DNA from 3 places in the Neobacillus sp. SRL179 genome. Region 2 is predicted to be linked to each of the others. Evidence: riboswitches for the same ligand, from Rfam matches in the RefSeq annotation. Region 2 holds a riboswitch; each other region holds the start of a gene.
The links. Region 2 has a riboswitch for lysine ahead of dapA (4-hydroxy-tetrahydrodipicolinate synthase). Riboswitches for the same ligand answer to the same signal wherever they lie in the genome.

Region 1 (5,235 bases), 850 kb from region 2:
CGGAGGGAGCGGCCGGAATGAATGAAACTATAAAGCAAAAACTGACCCTGCTGCCTGATCAACCTGGCTGCTACTTAATGAAGGACCGTCAGGGAACCATTATTTATGTAGGAAAAGCAAAAGTCTTAAAGAACCGGGTGCGTTCCTATTTTACTGGTTCGCACGATGGGAAGACATTACGACTTGTGAATGAAATAGAGGACTTTGAATACATTGTTACCTCTTCTAATATAGAAGCGCTGCTGCTTGAATTAAACCTGATTAAGAAGCACGACCCCAAATACAATATCATGTTGAAGGATGATAAGACCTATCCGTTTATTAAACTTACAGCAGAAAGACATCCGAAACTTATTATTACAAGAAAAGTAAAAAAAGATAAAGGCAAATATTTTGGTCCATATCCAAACGTCATGGCGGCCAACGAAACAAAAAAATTGCTTGACCGGATTTATCCGTTACGCAAGTGCTCGACATTACCAGACCGTGTCTGCTTGTATTATCATTTAGGTCAATGCTTGGCGCCTTGTGTGAATGAAGTGAGTGAAGAACAGTACAAACAAATGACCGATGAAATAAGCCGTTTTTTAAATGGCGGCTACAAGGAAATCAAAAAAGAACTTACCGAAAGAATGACTGCTGCGTCTGAAGAATTGGATTTTGAACGTGCCAAAGAATACCGCGATCGAATTGTTCATATTGAGACAATTATGGAAAAGCAAAAGATCACCATGACAGATTTTACAGACAGAGATGTCTTTGGGTATGCGGTCGATAAAGGCTGGATGTGTGTACAGGTCTTTTTTGTCCGTCAAGGGAAGTTGATTGAGCGGGATGTATCCATGTTCCCCATTTACAATGAGCCAGAGGAAGAAATATTAACATTCCTTGGTCAATTTTATACAAAAACAGAGCACTTCAAGCCTAAAGAAATTCTGATTCAAGATGAAGTCGATCTTCATTTGGCTGAACAACTGCTGGAAGTAAAAGTATTGCAGCCGCAGCGGGGTCAAAAAAAGGATCTTGTCAAAATGGCGATTAAAAATGCGAAGATTGCCTTGAATGAAAAGTTTTCTTTGATTGAAAAAGACGAAGAGAGAACCATTAAGGCAATAGAAAACCTTGGTGAGCTTCTTGGTATTTATACTCCGCACCGGATTGAATCATTTGATAACTCCAATATTCAAGGGACTGATCCTGTTTCGGCTATGGTTGTATTTATTGACGGTAAGGCAAATAAACGAGAATATCGGAAATACAAGATTAAGTCTGTTAAAGGCCCTGATGATTACGAATCGATGCGAGAGGTAACTAGAAGAAGATATTCACGGGCGTTGAAGGAGAACCTGCCACTGCCAGATTTAATCATTATTGATGGTGGTAAAGGTCATGTGGAGGCAGTTCGAGATGTTTTAGAAAATGAACTTGGGTTGGATATCCCGCTCTCAGGTCTTGTAAAAGATGAAAAACACCGGACCTCCCAGCTTCTTTATGGAAACCCGTTGCAAATTGTTCCTTTAGCAAGGAACAGTCAGGAGTTTTACCTGCTACAGCGAATCCAAGATGAAGTTCACCGGTTTGCGATTACCTTCCATCGTCAAATTCGGGGAAAAAGTGCGTTCCAATCCTTGCTTGATGATATTCCAGGCATTGGTGAAAAACGCAAAAAGTTATTATTGAAACAGTTTGGCTCAGTGAAGAAAATGAAGGAAGCTAGTATAGAAGAATTTACTGGTTTAGGTATTCCGTTAAATGTAGCAGAGGAATTAATCGATAAACTTCATTCAGAATGATTGTCAAGAAAAAAAGTCCATGCTATAATAAATGAAAATTTAAATCTATCACTTTATAGTACTAAAGTGTAGGTAGAGGTGCGAGCTTCAATAGTAGTGGTTCTGAGAAGGATGAGCTTCAAGGAAGAATCATGAAAGGGAATGTTCGCCGAAGTAAAGAAGGTCTCATTTCTTTCTTTGCTGGTTCTGTATTGAACAAATCCAGAATTGTCAAGACCTGTGTCTTGGAGAGCTATCTTACGTTGTTTGTACAGGAATTTATTTCTTCGTGTTCAAAAAGCAATGAGATGCCCTTCTCATTGCTTTTTTTATTGGTAGGGAATGCATCCTTTTTTAAAGTAAACTAAACGTAAAAGCTTGTGCAGGTAATTTTCTAAAGAATTCGAAAGTAGGGGAAAAGATGGGTTTAGTTGTTCAAAAATTTGGAGGAACCTCAGTTGGCAGTGTAGAACGAATCCTAAATGTCGCACAATGTGTAAAAGAGGAAACACAAAGAGGCAATAATGTGGTGGTTGTTGTTTCCGCAATGGGAAAATCGACCGATCAGCTTGTAAGTTTAGCTAATGAAATTTCCAGCCAGCCGAGCAAACGCGAAATGGATATGCTCCTCTCAACCGGAGAGCAGGTGACCATTGCGTTATTGTCTATCGCCTTAAACCAACAAGGGCTAAGTGCTGTTTCCTATACTGGCTGGCAAGCGGGGATCATTACAGAACCGGTCCATGGCAATGCCCGAATTGCTCAAATAAAAACGGAAGCGATTCAAGCGCAGCTCTCCGAAGGTAAGGTTGTCATTGTGGCTGGATTCCAAGGAATTACTGAGAATGGGGAGATTACCACACTTGGACGGGGTGGTTCAGATACAACAGCAGTGGCTTTAACTGCTGCCTTACATGCGGATAAGTGTGATATTTATACAGATGTAACTGGAGTTTTCACAACGGATCCAAGATATGTTAAAGCAGCACGCAAATTACAATCCGTTTCATACGACGAAATGCTCGAACTTGCTAATTTAGGTGCTGGGGTGCTGCATCCTCGAGCAGTGGAGTATGCAAAAAATTATCAAGTAAAGCTTGGTGTCAGATCAAGCATGGTGAAAGAAGAAGGAACAGTCATAGAGGGGGAAGCAACAATGGAGCAAAATTTAGTTGTCCGTGGTGTGGCATTTGAAGATGAAATTACTAAGGTTTCCATCTTAGGACTAACAGACTCATTAACAAGTTTATCAACCATTTTTACTACATTGGCACAAAATCATCTTAACGTCGATATTATTATTCAAAGCACTACGGAGGGCGGCACTGCTAACCTGTCATTCTCCATCCACACAAATGATTTAATGGAAACATTAAAAGTACTAGAGGATAACAAAACGGCACTAGGTTATGAACAGTTAGATGCTGAAAATAAATTAGCTAAGGTCTCCATTGTGGGTTCAGGAATGATCTCCAATCCAGGAGTAGCGGCTAAAATGTTTGAAGTATTAGCCAATAACAATATCCAAATCAAAATGGTCAGTACTTCGGAAATAAAAGTATCTGTCGTTGTCGAAGAAAAAAACATGCTAAAAGCTGTAGAAACACTACACGAAGCATTTGAACTAGGACAATAGCAAATAAGGTGTCAGGCACCGTTGGTGCCTGACACCCTATTTACCATAATGAACGTGAAATGCTTCATTACCCCTTTTTAATTGGGTCTTTTGTGTCCCATTTGACCGTGAATTGAACTTTATTTGACTTTTTGACGGGGTGCTCAAATGCTTCAGTGCTCGCTTCTTTTAGAAATTCAATTTGCTGTGCAAGGAAACCGGCTTCGAGCTGGAAAAAGTGCTCCGCTTTTGATTTTACACGCGAGACAATAAGAGGACTAGTTAATTCTATCTCCATTTCATTTTTGGTTTCCTTTACTAATTCAAGTTGACCCCAAGATGCAGTGTTAAAAAACTCAGCTACTTGAGTGATATCTGTGAAAGGAAATTTCCGGGCTAGACGCTTTCCTGCCCAATATAATATTTCGGGTGCATCTTTTCCAAGAATTTCGGGCAAAAGGATTTCTCTGATCAGTTCATATCCGAAAATGGATATGGTTCTTGGTTCAGCTTCATTCATATTCAGATTAACGGCTGTACTTTCTTTCACATGTTTCCCCTCTTTCTATCATTCTATTATATACAATTTTATGGATGTTTCAGTATAAAAACCAATGTTATTGTGCAATATCTAAATTATTTTTAATCATAATTATGATTACCTAAAAAGTGAAATAATCAACAGTTAGATGTTGGTAATTTCATGAGAATTTATGGATGTTTTCTCGGTGAGAACTAATGGAATTGATTTGTCAATCGACTTTAGTATAATATCAATATATTTTAAAAATTTTCTTTTTTTAATAAAGTTTGTGTATACGTTTTCTTGACGCTCTAGTTTGATGGGAGTAAAATGGACATGTCACATAATTGTCACAGTGATAATAGGTTAAGAATCTTTACGGGGAATTTAAGAGAAGAAGCTTAACTTTACTTTTTTAAAATTTAAAGGGGGGTAAAATAATGGCGGGTAATCGAGAGTTTGTAAATCGCAGATTGCATTCATTGCTGGGAGTTATTCCAATTGGTTTGTTCCTGATTCAGCACCTTGTAGTCAACCATTTTATCACAGGAGGACCAGATTCCTTCAATAAAGCTGCAGGCTTTATGGGAAATCTTCCATTTCGTATTGTCTTGGAAACTGTAATTATCTTTTTACCATTGTTATACCATGCAATCTATGGACTTTATATCGCTTTTACTGGCAGCAGCAATGTTAATAGGTTCGGAACCTACAGAAACTGGATGTATTTAATTCAACGAATCACAGGCGTAATCACCTTGATTTTTATTGCGTGGCATGTTTGGGAGACGCGTGTGGCCGCTGCATTTGGTACCGAGGTAAACTATGAAATGATGCATGATATTCTATCATCACCATTTATGTTTGTATTCTATTTAGTTGGTATTCTATCTGCGATTTTCCATTTTGCTAATGGATTATGGTCATTCCTAGTCAGCTGGGGTATCACTGTGACACCTCGTTCACAAGTTATTTCTACATATGTAACGATCGGTATTTTCGTGGTTCTAGCTTTTATCAGCGTACAAACTTTGGTTGCATTTGTTTCATAAGAGGTCGAGTTTGGAAAAAATATTGTAATTGGATTGAGGGAGTGAGTCACGAATGGGTAAAGGTAAAGTGATTGTAGTCGGCGGCGGCTTAGCTGGCTTAATGGCTACCATCAAAGTTGCAGAAGAAGGAACACCGGTTGAGTTATTTTCACTTGTTCCGGTTAAACGTTCTCACTCTGTTTGTGCCCAAGGCGGTATCAATGGAGCGGTAAATACAAAGGGTGAAGGAGATTCCACGTGGATCCACTTTGACGATACTATTTATGGCGGAGA
Region 2 (5,235 bases):
CGACTTAACGGCCATTGTATTTGTTGGCTCTTAGATCTAACAAAGGCTAGTAGATAAACAATTAAAGCTATAATAAACGGCATTAATAAAAAAAATTCTGGAATGATGTGTGGCTCAAAGCTTGCAGCTACATGTTCAACGTGATAAATTTTAGGCATTTTTCAAAGCAGCTCCCGTTTCTTTCGATATACGAATTAACAGGATGATTCCTATTAACAGCATAAATACTGCTGTTATGTGCCAAACCAAGTCATAAGGCATGATATCGACATGATAGCGGATTTGGTGGAGTCTCATCAGTTTGTGTTGAATTGTACCATCGTATAATTGAAAACCACCTGCTCCAATAAGTATGCAAGCCAGCCATTTCTTTGCCTGCCACGCATGATATCGTCGAAGAGAGGTAACCATAAACAACGCTAAAACACTTGAAAACCAGATAAACGCGTGGAAAAGTCCATCAGATACCAATCCAATTGCGGTGGTGGATTTATCATAGAAATGATGCCAATGTAGCAGTTGATGAAAAACAGCTTCATCAATAAAGGCGACCAACCCTATTCCAAATAGAATGCCAGACCAAATATTTAGCTTATTCTGATAAGCGTTTGTAGTGTTTGAATTATTTTTTTGATGGGAAGTACTAGTCAAATTGCTTCACCTTCGTATCTAGGATATTCTTCACCTTTCCCATTTTTGAAGAGGAGTAATCATATACAGTAGTAAACATTCGAATTTGAATGTTTGGTCTCGATAAAAACAAAAACTGCCCTTTTTTTACCTAGGGCAGTTTCTGTTTTTATTAAAAATTAAAATTATCTGGATCGGCACCAAATCGTTTATTTTCATTTAGAGAGTTAATTTTTTGAATTTCATCAGCCGTTAACTCAAAATCAAAGATATTTGCATTTTCTATAATCCGGCTTTCTTTAACAGATTTCGGAATCGTGACAATTTCATTTTGCAGATCCCATCGTAAAATAACTTGGGCTGTTGTTTTATTGTAACGCTCTCCGATTTCTATTAGAGCTGGGTGCGCTAACAGTCTTCCTTGACCTAAAGGAGCCCATGCTTCCATTTGGATTTGCTGTTTCTTGCAATACTCTCGAAGCTCAGTTTGAGCCAATAATGGATGTAATTCTACTTGATTGACCATTGGTTTAATTTCTGCACTAGACAATAAGTCTTCTAAATGATGAATTTGGAAATTGCTGACGCCTATCGCACGAACACGACCTTCTTTATATAGGTTTTCGAGAATTTTCCAAGCTTGTTTATACTTTCCTTCAACAGGCCAGTGAATTAAGTATAAGTCAATATACTCAAGTCCGAGTTTCTTTAAGCTTGTTTCGAATGCTTCTAAGACTTTATCTTCACGTTGATCAGAATTCCAAACTTTTGTTGTAATAAATAGCTCTTCACGAGGAACTCCAGATTCCTTGATTGCTTGACCGACACTTTCTTCGTTTTGATAAAGGGCAGCGGTATCAATAGCTTTATAACCTGCTTTAATTGCTGATTTTACGGAGAGAAGTGCTTCATCACCTTCTTGCACTTTATATACACCTAGGCCAAACCAAGGCATTTTGACGCCATTATGTAGGGTTGTTGAAGATTGTAAGTTATTCATTCCCATCTCCTCCTTATTGATTCATACAAAGTAAGTATAGCCCCTTCATTGAGGTGGGTGCAATTGATTTGATTGTATTTATTTTCTAAATATTTTCCAAACATTGTTAATGTCTCAGTTTTTTTTCTATCACTGATTCAATCATTTTCCATGGCAAAGTATTTTTTAGAAAAAGGCTGGTTTTTACACCCTTTCCGATTGGGTAGCGGAGGTCGGGGGATGCAGATTGTGAAGCAACATGTGCTGCGAGTCGCGCTACATCTTTAGGATCACCATGTGCTGCTTTTCCCTCTTCCACTTCTTTAAGTAAACTTTTCATATATGGAAGGTACGGGGAATCAGCATTTATTTCCATTTGGTCAACAGTGGCCCAGATATTCGTTTGATAGGAACCAGGTTCGATTAAGGAAACATCAATTCCAAATGGTTTAACCTCGAGCCTTAAGCTTTCGCTATATCCTTCCAGTGCATGCTTTGACGCCGTATAGGCAGATAATCCGGGAAATCCAATTCTTCCACTTATACTGCTGATATTGATAATTCGACCATGTCCCTGTGTTCTCATATATGGAAGGACTGCGTTTGTCACAGCAATAATCCCGAAAAAGTTAGTTTCAAATTGATATCGATAGTCACCAATAGAAAGCTCTTCACTAAAACCTCCCAGCGCAAAACCAGCATTATTAATAAGCACATCAATCGAAGAATAAGCAGAGAACCTAGTTTTTATGGAATCAATGGATTCGGATGAAGTAACGTCTAGTGGTAAGACCTGAATCCGCTCCTCCACTTTTTTCTCTTTTGCATAAGTAAGCAATGAGTTGGCTTTTTTAGTGTCCCTCATTGTGGCAATAACCGTAAATCCTTTCAAAGCAAGTTCAATGACACATAATAATCCAAAGCCACTGGAAGAACCGGTTACAATCGCTGTTTTCCTGCTCATTTATTTCTCCTTTTATTTTTTTTCTCTTTGTAAAAGTCTTCATTCACTTTAAGCAAGCATCATAAAAAAGGCTGCCCAAACCCATTCCTTTCTGGGAAAGACAGCTTTTTTGAATTATAGGATTGTTGCGCTTTTGCTAGCAGGCAGAAGCTTTTGCAGGACTAACTTTTCTTCTTCATTTAAAGGTACCAATGGTAAGCGGACACCACCAACGTGAATCCCAGACATGTTTAAGGCTTCTTTAACTGGAGTTGGGTTAGGTGCAGCAAATAAGCCTTTCATAAGTGGGAGAAGACGGCGATGCGCAATTGCAGCTTCCTGTATTTGACCATTTTTAAAGTTCGTAATCATTGCCTGCATTTCGTTTCCGATAATATGGGATGCAACCGAAATGACACCAGTGCCGCCAATAGCTAAAACAGGTAATGTTAATCCATCATCACCGCTATACAAGGTGAAATTGTCTGGAGTTTGGCTAATGATTTGGGCCATAGCATCTAAGTTACCACTTGCTTCTTTTATTGAGACAATATTTGGAACTTGTGAAAGACAAACTACGGTTTCCACGGATAAATCGACCACACACCGTCCGGGAATATTATAGAGAATGACCGGTAAGGTAGTTGATTCCGCTATTGCTTTAAAATGTTGATATAATCCTTCTTGAGATGGTTTGTTATAATATGGGACTACAAGCAAGATGCCGTCCACACCAGCCTCTTCGGCAAGACGAGTTAACTTGATGGAAGCTCTTGTATTATTGGAGCCAGTGCCAGCGATGACTGGAACTCGGCCAGCTACTTCCTCTACAACAAATTTAAATAATGCAACTTTTTCTTCTATTGATAGGGCAGGGGATTCCCCAGTTGTTCCAGATACCACCAATCCATCAGATCCATTGGCAATTAAATAATTGACAAGTGTTTTTGTTGCGCTAAAATCCATCTCACCATTTTGATCAAATGGTGTAACCATTGCTGTTAAAAGTTGGCCAAAATTCATTATTATCACCCTTAAAATTATTTTTACAAAATAAGTGGGAAAGGCCAATGTAGAATCAACGCAAAAAAGCAGCAACGAGGGTTCGCTGCTGCTGTAGAAACAAAAATAAAAAGTTCCTATGCGTGAGATAGCCCTCCATATAGTTTCCTATATGACAATTCTGTGCTTATTCAACAACAGAACCAGCTTCAAGTCCAATGAGATTCTTAAAGCTTCGGCAAATTCCCCTTTCGACAATTATCATAGGAACTCATTTTCCTCAAATTGTGTACTAATGGTTTTTGCGCCTCTATCCTCACTTCAAAAGGTATTGAAGTAAGAGATTATGTAATTGTTAGTTAATATAACAGAAAATTCACGTGGATTCAAGTGAAATGCAATATGTTTTAGTTGAGTAAAATAAGTTTAAGGAATTACAAGGAAGGGAATCGTGAAGTGAAAGTTGAATATTAATTAAAATAATATTTACATTTCCGAAAAAAATAAGAGGGTGGGAAATAAAATGAATTCTATTCCTAGGCCAGCATCCACAGTTGTTTTAATGGATCATTTATCCAAAGTTTATATGACAAAAAGACCTGACACAATGAAATTTATGGGTGGATATTATGTTTTCCCGGGGGGAGCGGTAGATTCTACTGATGACATTCAAGCTAACAACAAATTTATTACTGGAAAAAGAAATGACTCTTTTACAATTGGGCATTATGTCGCTGCTGCAAGAGAACTATTTGAAGAAGTGGGTGTTTTAATTTGTAAGAAAAAAGACGGCACACCCGTTCATTTGGATGAAAAAGTAGAAATGGAATACCGCCGTCTCCTAATCAATCGGGAGATTTCATTTTTACAGCTATTACAAAAGGAAGAACTCCAATTTCCTCTTGAAAGCTTAGCTTATATTGGACAAATCGTCACACCGGATATTAGTCGAATAAGATTTGATACCCGTTTTTTTCTCTCGTATCTTCCAAAAGGGCAAACACCCAAACCAGATCCAAATGAAATCAGTGAAGCATGTTGGATGGACCCTGCTGATGCCTTGAATGCTTATAAGCAAGGCGACATATCACTGGCTCCGCCAACCATTCATACATTGAAAACGATTATTAACTATCAAAAGGGCGGTCAGTTGAATATGCCCGAGTTTATTTTTGCTGATTATATTAAAGATCTGAGAGAGTAATAGGAATCCTGCTTTGATACAATTCCGTCTTTTATTAATTTGATTAAGTGTGCCTCAGTTGTCCGTTTAGCAACTTCAAAAACATTGGGGTGGGGGAGATTGTCATAAATGATGTTTGTTAAATCGGAAACAGTTATCTTTTCATGCTCGCTTAACAACGATTTGATTTGGTTTTCACGGAAATATCTTCTATTTAAAACAAAATCAATGTGTTCATAAGGATTATCTACCCATTCGCCATGCCCAGGACCTATTTTACTTAAATTTAATTGTTTTAACCTTTGTAACGTGGCAATATAGTCTGACATATCGCCATCTGGGGGTCCTATCCATGATGTCCCTTCAGCAACGATATTATCCCCTGCAAGGAGAATCCGTTTGGTCGGAATATACAGGTTTAATTGACCTGCAGTATGACCTGGTGCGTGAATGAGGATAATTTCTTCTCCAGCAATGCGAATCACGTCGCCATCATTT
Region 3 (5,235 bases), 1.6 Mb from region 2:
AAAAATCCTGTTTGGCGGCATAAGGATGGAAGTATTGCAGAATGGTAAAATTGTAGGAAAATAGGGTGAAGAGGCTGATTGGTTTGTACAGGGCTGGAGCACTGCACCGAAGGTTATCTTTTATGGATGAGTGTGAACCAGATGAGGTAAGCCTGCGAAACAATATCTGCCAGCTGTGAATCTCGGACGAGGGGGACTTTAAATTGAAACCGAAAGTTTTTATTGCCAAGCGTATTCCTAAAGAGGTTGAGGAGTATATTGCCCGCTATTGTGATTACAGGATGTGGGACCAGAAGGAACCAATCCCAGCGGATTTGCTCCTGAAGGAAGTGGCGGATGTGGAAGGTCTGATGACACCTAAGGGCGTCATTACGAAGGAATTTTTAGAAAAAGCGCCTCATTTAAAAATTGTCAGCAACATTGCCGTTGGGTATGATGCCTTTGATATTGAAGCGATGAAGGAACGCGGTGTCATCGGTACACACACCCCTTATGTTCTTGATGAGGCTGTGGCTGACCTGGTTTTTGGATTAATTTTATCAACGTCACGAAGGATTCCTGAATTTAATCATTTCGTGAAGGCTGGCAAGTGGGAAAAGTCCATTCATGAAACCTACTTCTATGGCCAGGATGTTCACCATGCGACATTAGGAATCATTGGCATGGGGCGGATCGGTGAGAAGGTGGCAAGAAGAGCTTCACTTGGCTTTGAAATGAATGTCTTGTATAACAGTAACAGCAGAAAGCCTCAGTTGGAGGAACAATACGGGATTGAATACAGTGAAGTGAATGATCTATTAGAGCGGGCTGATTTCGTGTTAGTGATGGTGCCATTGAATGATTCTACCTACCACTTTATGGGGGAAGAACAGTTCAATCGGATGAAATCAAATGCTATTTTTATTAATTGTTCACGGGGATCAGTAGTAGATGAAAAGGCCCTCATTCGAGCGCTGCAAGAAGGAAAAATTTCTGGAGCCGGCTTGGATGTGTTTGAGGTTGAGCCTGTCGAAAAAGACAATCCTCTCTTGAAAATGGACAACGTCGTCGTGCTTCCGCATATCGGCTCCGCAACAGATAAAACTCGATTCGATATGGCCATGAAAGCAGCCGAAAACCTTGTCGCAGGCGTTACTGGAAACATGCCAGAGAACGTTGTGCCGGAACTGCGGTGAGGTGTGGAACAGGGGTCATACCCTTCTTAAGTAGCAATAATATATGTAAGAGAAGAACTACTAGTTTCTTCTCTTTTCTTATTGTCGATCCCCTTTTCGTTAAATTCTGGATTAACGCGCAGGTGATAGACTAGCAGAATAGATATTTGCTATAATGTTTCGTAAGCAAAAAAAATCTATTAGAACTGGAGTGAACACGATGCAACTAGCAAATGCAAAAGTACAAAATGTTGACCTTGAGAACTCAACCTTTAATATCCTGCTAACATTCTCTGATACTCATAAAGCGATGTTATATTGCCGAGTAGAAGATCAACATGTTAAAGCATATAATATTGGAATTATGGACACATGCCCTTGCTGCTTTAAGCCGAATTGCCCAAGTCTATTTGCCAAGCGTCAAGAGTTATTAATTGAAGCGCAGAAATTCACCGAACTTCCTAGTGAATTGGTGACTGATGGCGTGTTAGTTACAAATTAATCATCTGAGCAAAAACAAGTTGTTCGATAAAAAAAAGACTAGATAGAAGTTCAACTTCAGTTCATTTTCCTCCTCCGCTTCGCTTAGATGGCGGGGGTGTTTTTATTGTTTAAGAAAATGAGTAGTTTGAGATAGAGCGGCAGCGTTCAAAAACATGGAATTAAAGATGGACAAATCGTAAAACTACTTAACAATGAAAATTAGATGAAATAACATGCTGAAAAATTAAGAACATTGACAGAATTCTCAATTTGATGTAGCCTAATAATATAATTTAATAGTAACCTCACTTTTTTTCAGTGAGGTAGAGGCGCGGTAGTTAACAGTCCTTAGTGGAGTTTGAGAAGCCATGATGCTAGGGAGAAGGAAGTATCGCCGAAGTTTGTAATATTCTCAGTATTACATGCTGGGTCTGCAGTGAAGAATTGCAGGACTGTCTCAATAAACGACCCAGTTTATTGAGTTGTGCTATCTCATTCGGGATAAGGGAGGACTTTAGGGCAACTTATACATATTGCGACCTTGAGTTTATCTCAAGGTCGTTTTTTGTTGTACTTTAGCTCTAACCAAATAGGAGGAGAATGAACATGAGGAAAAAGGCATCATTATTTGTAGTCACATTGCTTTCAGCTATTATTCTATTGGCCGGATGCGGGACAAGTACGAAGACAGCTTCTGGCGCATCGGATGACAATACATTTAAGGTAGGTCTCGAAGCAGGATATGCCCCGTTTAACTGGACTCAGAATGATGACTCTAATGGAGCGGTGAAAATCAAAGGCACTTCACAATATGCAGGTGGTTATGATGTGGAAGTCGCTAAAAAAATTGCCGATGGTTTAGGGAAAGAATTAGTTATTGTGAAAACCGAATGGGATGGCCTTGTTCCAGCGTTAACTTCAGGTAAAATTGATGCAATTATCGCCGGGATGTCACCAACAGCAGAACGGAAGAAAACAATCGACTTCTCGGACAACTATTATAAATCCAATTTAGTGATGGTGGTTAAAAAAGGCGGCAAGTACGACGGTGCTACTTCGATCCAAGATTTCAAGGGAGCAAAAGTGACCGCACAATTAAATACCTTCCACTATTCCGTGATTGACCAAATCAAGGGAGTAACAAAAGCAACAGCAATGGACAACTTCCCAGCGATGAGGGTGGCCTTAGAATCCGGCATCATTGATGGATACGTATCTGAACGTCCTGAAGCAGTCAGTGCTTCATCTGCTAATGATAAATTTGCGATGGTCGAATTTACAGATGGATTTAAAACATCAGAAGATGATACCGCCATTGCGGTCGGCCTTGAAAAGGATAGTAAATTAACAGACAAGATCAATGGGATTTTAAAAGAAATCTCAGAAGAAGAACGCACAAACATCATGGATGAGGCAATCAAGAATCAACCAGCGTCAAAATAATCAGGACATGAAGCCGGCTGTATTTTTTGCAGTCGGTTTTATGATGAAATAGGGGGGAGAAAGTTGAGCTTTGATTGGATAGTAAAAATTATCGCGGAAAATTGGCCGATGTTCCTTCGCGGAGCTGGCATGACGCTGGTGATTGCCCTAATTGGAACCATATTGGGTGCCATCATTGGTTTACTAGCAGGGGTGATCCGCACGATACCTGTTCCGGAACGTGGAGCTAAAAAAGTATTGCTTAAAGTGGTTAATGTTATTCTTTCTATTTATATTGAGTTTTTCCGTGGAACACCGATGATTGTTCAGGCGATGGTCATTTATTATGGTTCAGCCTTGGCTTTTAATATTGATATGAATGTTTTTGCAGCAGCGATCATTGTCGTCTCGATTAATACAGGCGCCTATATGGCGGAGATTGTCCGTGGCGGGATTGTTTCGATTGATAAAGGTCAATTCGAAGCAGCGCAGGCGATTGGGATGAATCATCTGCAAACGATGATGAATGTAGTTCTGCCACAGGTGATCCGCAATATTTTACCGGCAACAGGAAACCAATTTGTTATTAACATTAAGGATACGTCGGTACTGAATGTGATTTCCGTGTCGGAGTTGTATTTCTTAACTAAATCAGTTGCTGGAAACAACTTTAGATATTTCGAATCATTTTTCGTAGCTTGTATCATTTATTTCGTGATGACGTTTATTGTTACAAGAGTTTTGCTTTATTTTGAAAGAAAATTAGAAGGCCCGGACAACTATACGATGCTTGGTGAAGAGGACATACAGGTAACGAAATAACTGACAAAGAAGGAGGAAATCGTATGGAAAAAGTCATTGATATTCAGCATTTAAACAAATCCTTTGGAACGCATGAAGTGTTAAGAGATATTGATTTCTCCGTCAAGAAGGGAGAAGTGGTCAGTATTATTGGTTCTTCAGGTTCTGGGAAATCGACACTTCTTCGCTGTATCAATCTGTTAGAAAAGCCAAGCGGCGGCCAAATTATCTATAATGGCGAAAATATTTTAGATGATCGGCATGATTTATTCACTTACCGTCGAAAAATGGGCATGGTATTCCAACAATTTAACCTATTTAATAATCACAATGTCCTCCACAATTGTGTGGTCGGGCAAGTCAAAGTGCTAAAGCGCTCCAAGGATGAAGCGGAAAAGGTCGCGTTGAAGTATTTGAAAATTGTAGGGATGGATAAATATGTGAATGCCAAACCCAAGCAATTATCAGGCGGTCAAAAACAACGCGTGGCGATTGCTAGAGCCCTTTCCATGGAACCGGATGTCATGTTATTTGATGAACCCACCTCAGCCCTTGACCCAGAAATGGTCGGAGAAGTTCTGAAAGTTATGAAGGAACTGGCTGAACTTGGTCTGACGATGTTAATCGTGACCCATGAGATGGGATTTGCCAGGGAAGTATCCAATCGCGTAGTATTTATGGACAAGGGAGTCATTGCTGAGGAAGGCAGCCCTGAGCAGATCTTCCAACATCCAACGCAAGAGCGGACGAGGGAATTCTTAAAACGGACATTAGCGAGATAATGGGGTCAGACCTCACTTCACTAAGGCAGAGAGCTAAGTTTCTCTGCCTTTTTTATGTTAGTCAAGACGGTTTTTTATACAAGCTTTTTAGGCAAAAGGAGCGGTTTAGAACACGATTAATCAAACAATTGAGGTCAAGAAGAAGAAATAGCAGTATGGTGTAATTTAAAATAGGAACTGGTTCCTATATAGGAATTAAAATAGGGAACCAATGGGGATTACAATTTATCTCCATTTTTTTCATAATGAACTATATACACATTACCTATATGATGAAAGAAAGAGAAAACATAGGGTGCAATTCAAACCATTGTCCTATTAACTTAGGATTTATTGTTTTAAGGGGGCCGGCCGATTGATCGCCAAAGACATGTTAGTGCAGAAACAAATTGATGCTCAACGGGAAAGAATGCAGCCTAATACACTTCACGATTTTAGTATTTATTCCTTAATCTTTAATCAGCATCCGGATGCAATTTTCGCACTGGATCAACAAGGGGATTTTTTAGTTGCGAATCATAAAGTGGATGAGTTTATCGGCTATAAACCAAATGAGTTAACTGGTTCATTTCACCAATACTTGAGAGAAGATC

Region 1: it holds a riboswitch for lysine, as region 2 does, so the genes downstream of both, AC4E8C_RS17845 (aspartate kinase) here and dapA (4-hydroxy-tetrahydrodipicolinate synthase) in region 2, are expected to answer to the same signal.
Region 3: it holds a riboswitch for lysine, as region 2 does, so the genes downstream of both, AC4E8C_RS21355 (transporter substrate-binding domain-containing protein) here and dapA (4-hydroxy-tetrahydrodipicolinate synthase) in region 2, are expected to answer to the same signal.

Annotation. Positions count from the first base shown of each region.
Region 1 is NZ_OZ481792.1:3,595,996-3,601,230, reverse strand. It holds gene uvrC (excinuclease ABC subunit UvrC) at 18-1,793, shown strand; lysine riboswitch at 1,859-2,036, shown strand; gene AC4E8C_RS17845 (aspartate kinase) at 2,194-3,408, shown strand; gene AC4E8C_RS17840 (YslB family protein) at 3,476-3,937, opposite strand; gene AC4E8C_RS17835 (succinate dehydrogenase cytochrome b558 subunit) at 4,351-4,962, shown strand; gene sdhA (succinate dehydrogenase flavoprotein subunit) at 5,015-5,235, shown strand, end outside.
Region 2 is NZ_OZ481792.1:2,745,661-2,750,895, reverse strand. It holds gene AC4E8C_RS13505 (cytochrome c oxidase assembly protein) at 1-158, opposite strand, end outside; gene AC4E8C_RS13500 (DUF2243 domain-containing protein) at 151-651, opposite strand; gene AC4E8C_RS13495 (aldo/keto reductase) at 803-1,630, opposite strand; gene AC4E8C_RS13490 (SDR family oxidoreductase) at 1,737-2,573, opposite strand; gene dapA (4-hydroxy-tetrahydrodipicolinate synthase) at 2,688-3,575, opposite strand; lysine riboswitch at 3,696-3,875, opposite strand; gene AC4E8C_RS13480 (NUDIX hydrolase) at 4,078-4,758, shown strand; gene AC4E8C_RS13475 (MBL fold metallo-hydrolase) at 4,734-5,235, opposite strand, start outside.
Region 3 is NZ_OZ481792.1:4,336,428-4,341,662, reverse strand. It holds gene dgoD (galactonate dehydratase) at 1-48, shown strand, start outside; gene AC4E8C_RS21365 (2-hydroxyacid dehydrogenase) at 204-1,175, shown strand; gene AC4E8C_RS21360 (hypothetical protein) at 1,375-1,656, shown strand; lysine riboswitch at 1,954-2,135, shown strand; gene AC4E8C_RS21355 (transporter substrate-binding domain-containing protein) at 2,244-3,080, shown strand; gene AC4E8C_RS21350 (amino acid ABC transporter permease) at 3,144-3,881, shown strand; gene AC4E8C_RS21345 (amino acid ABC transporter ATP-binding protein) at 3,905-4,642, shown strand; gene AC4E8C_RS21340 (sensor domain-containing protein) at 4,998-5,235, shown strand, end outside.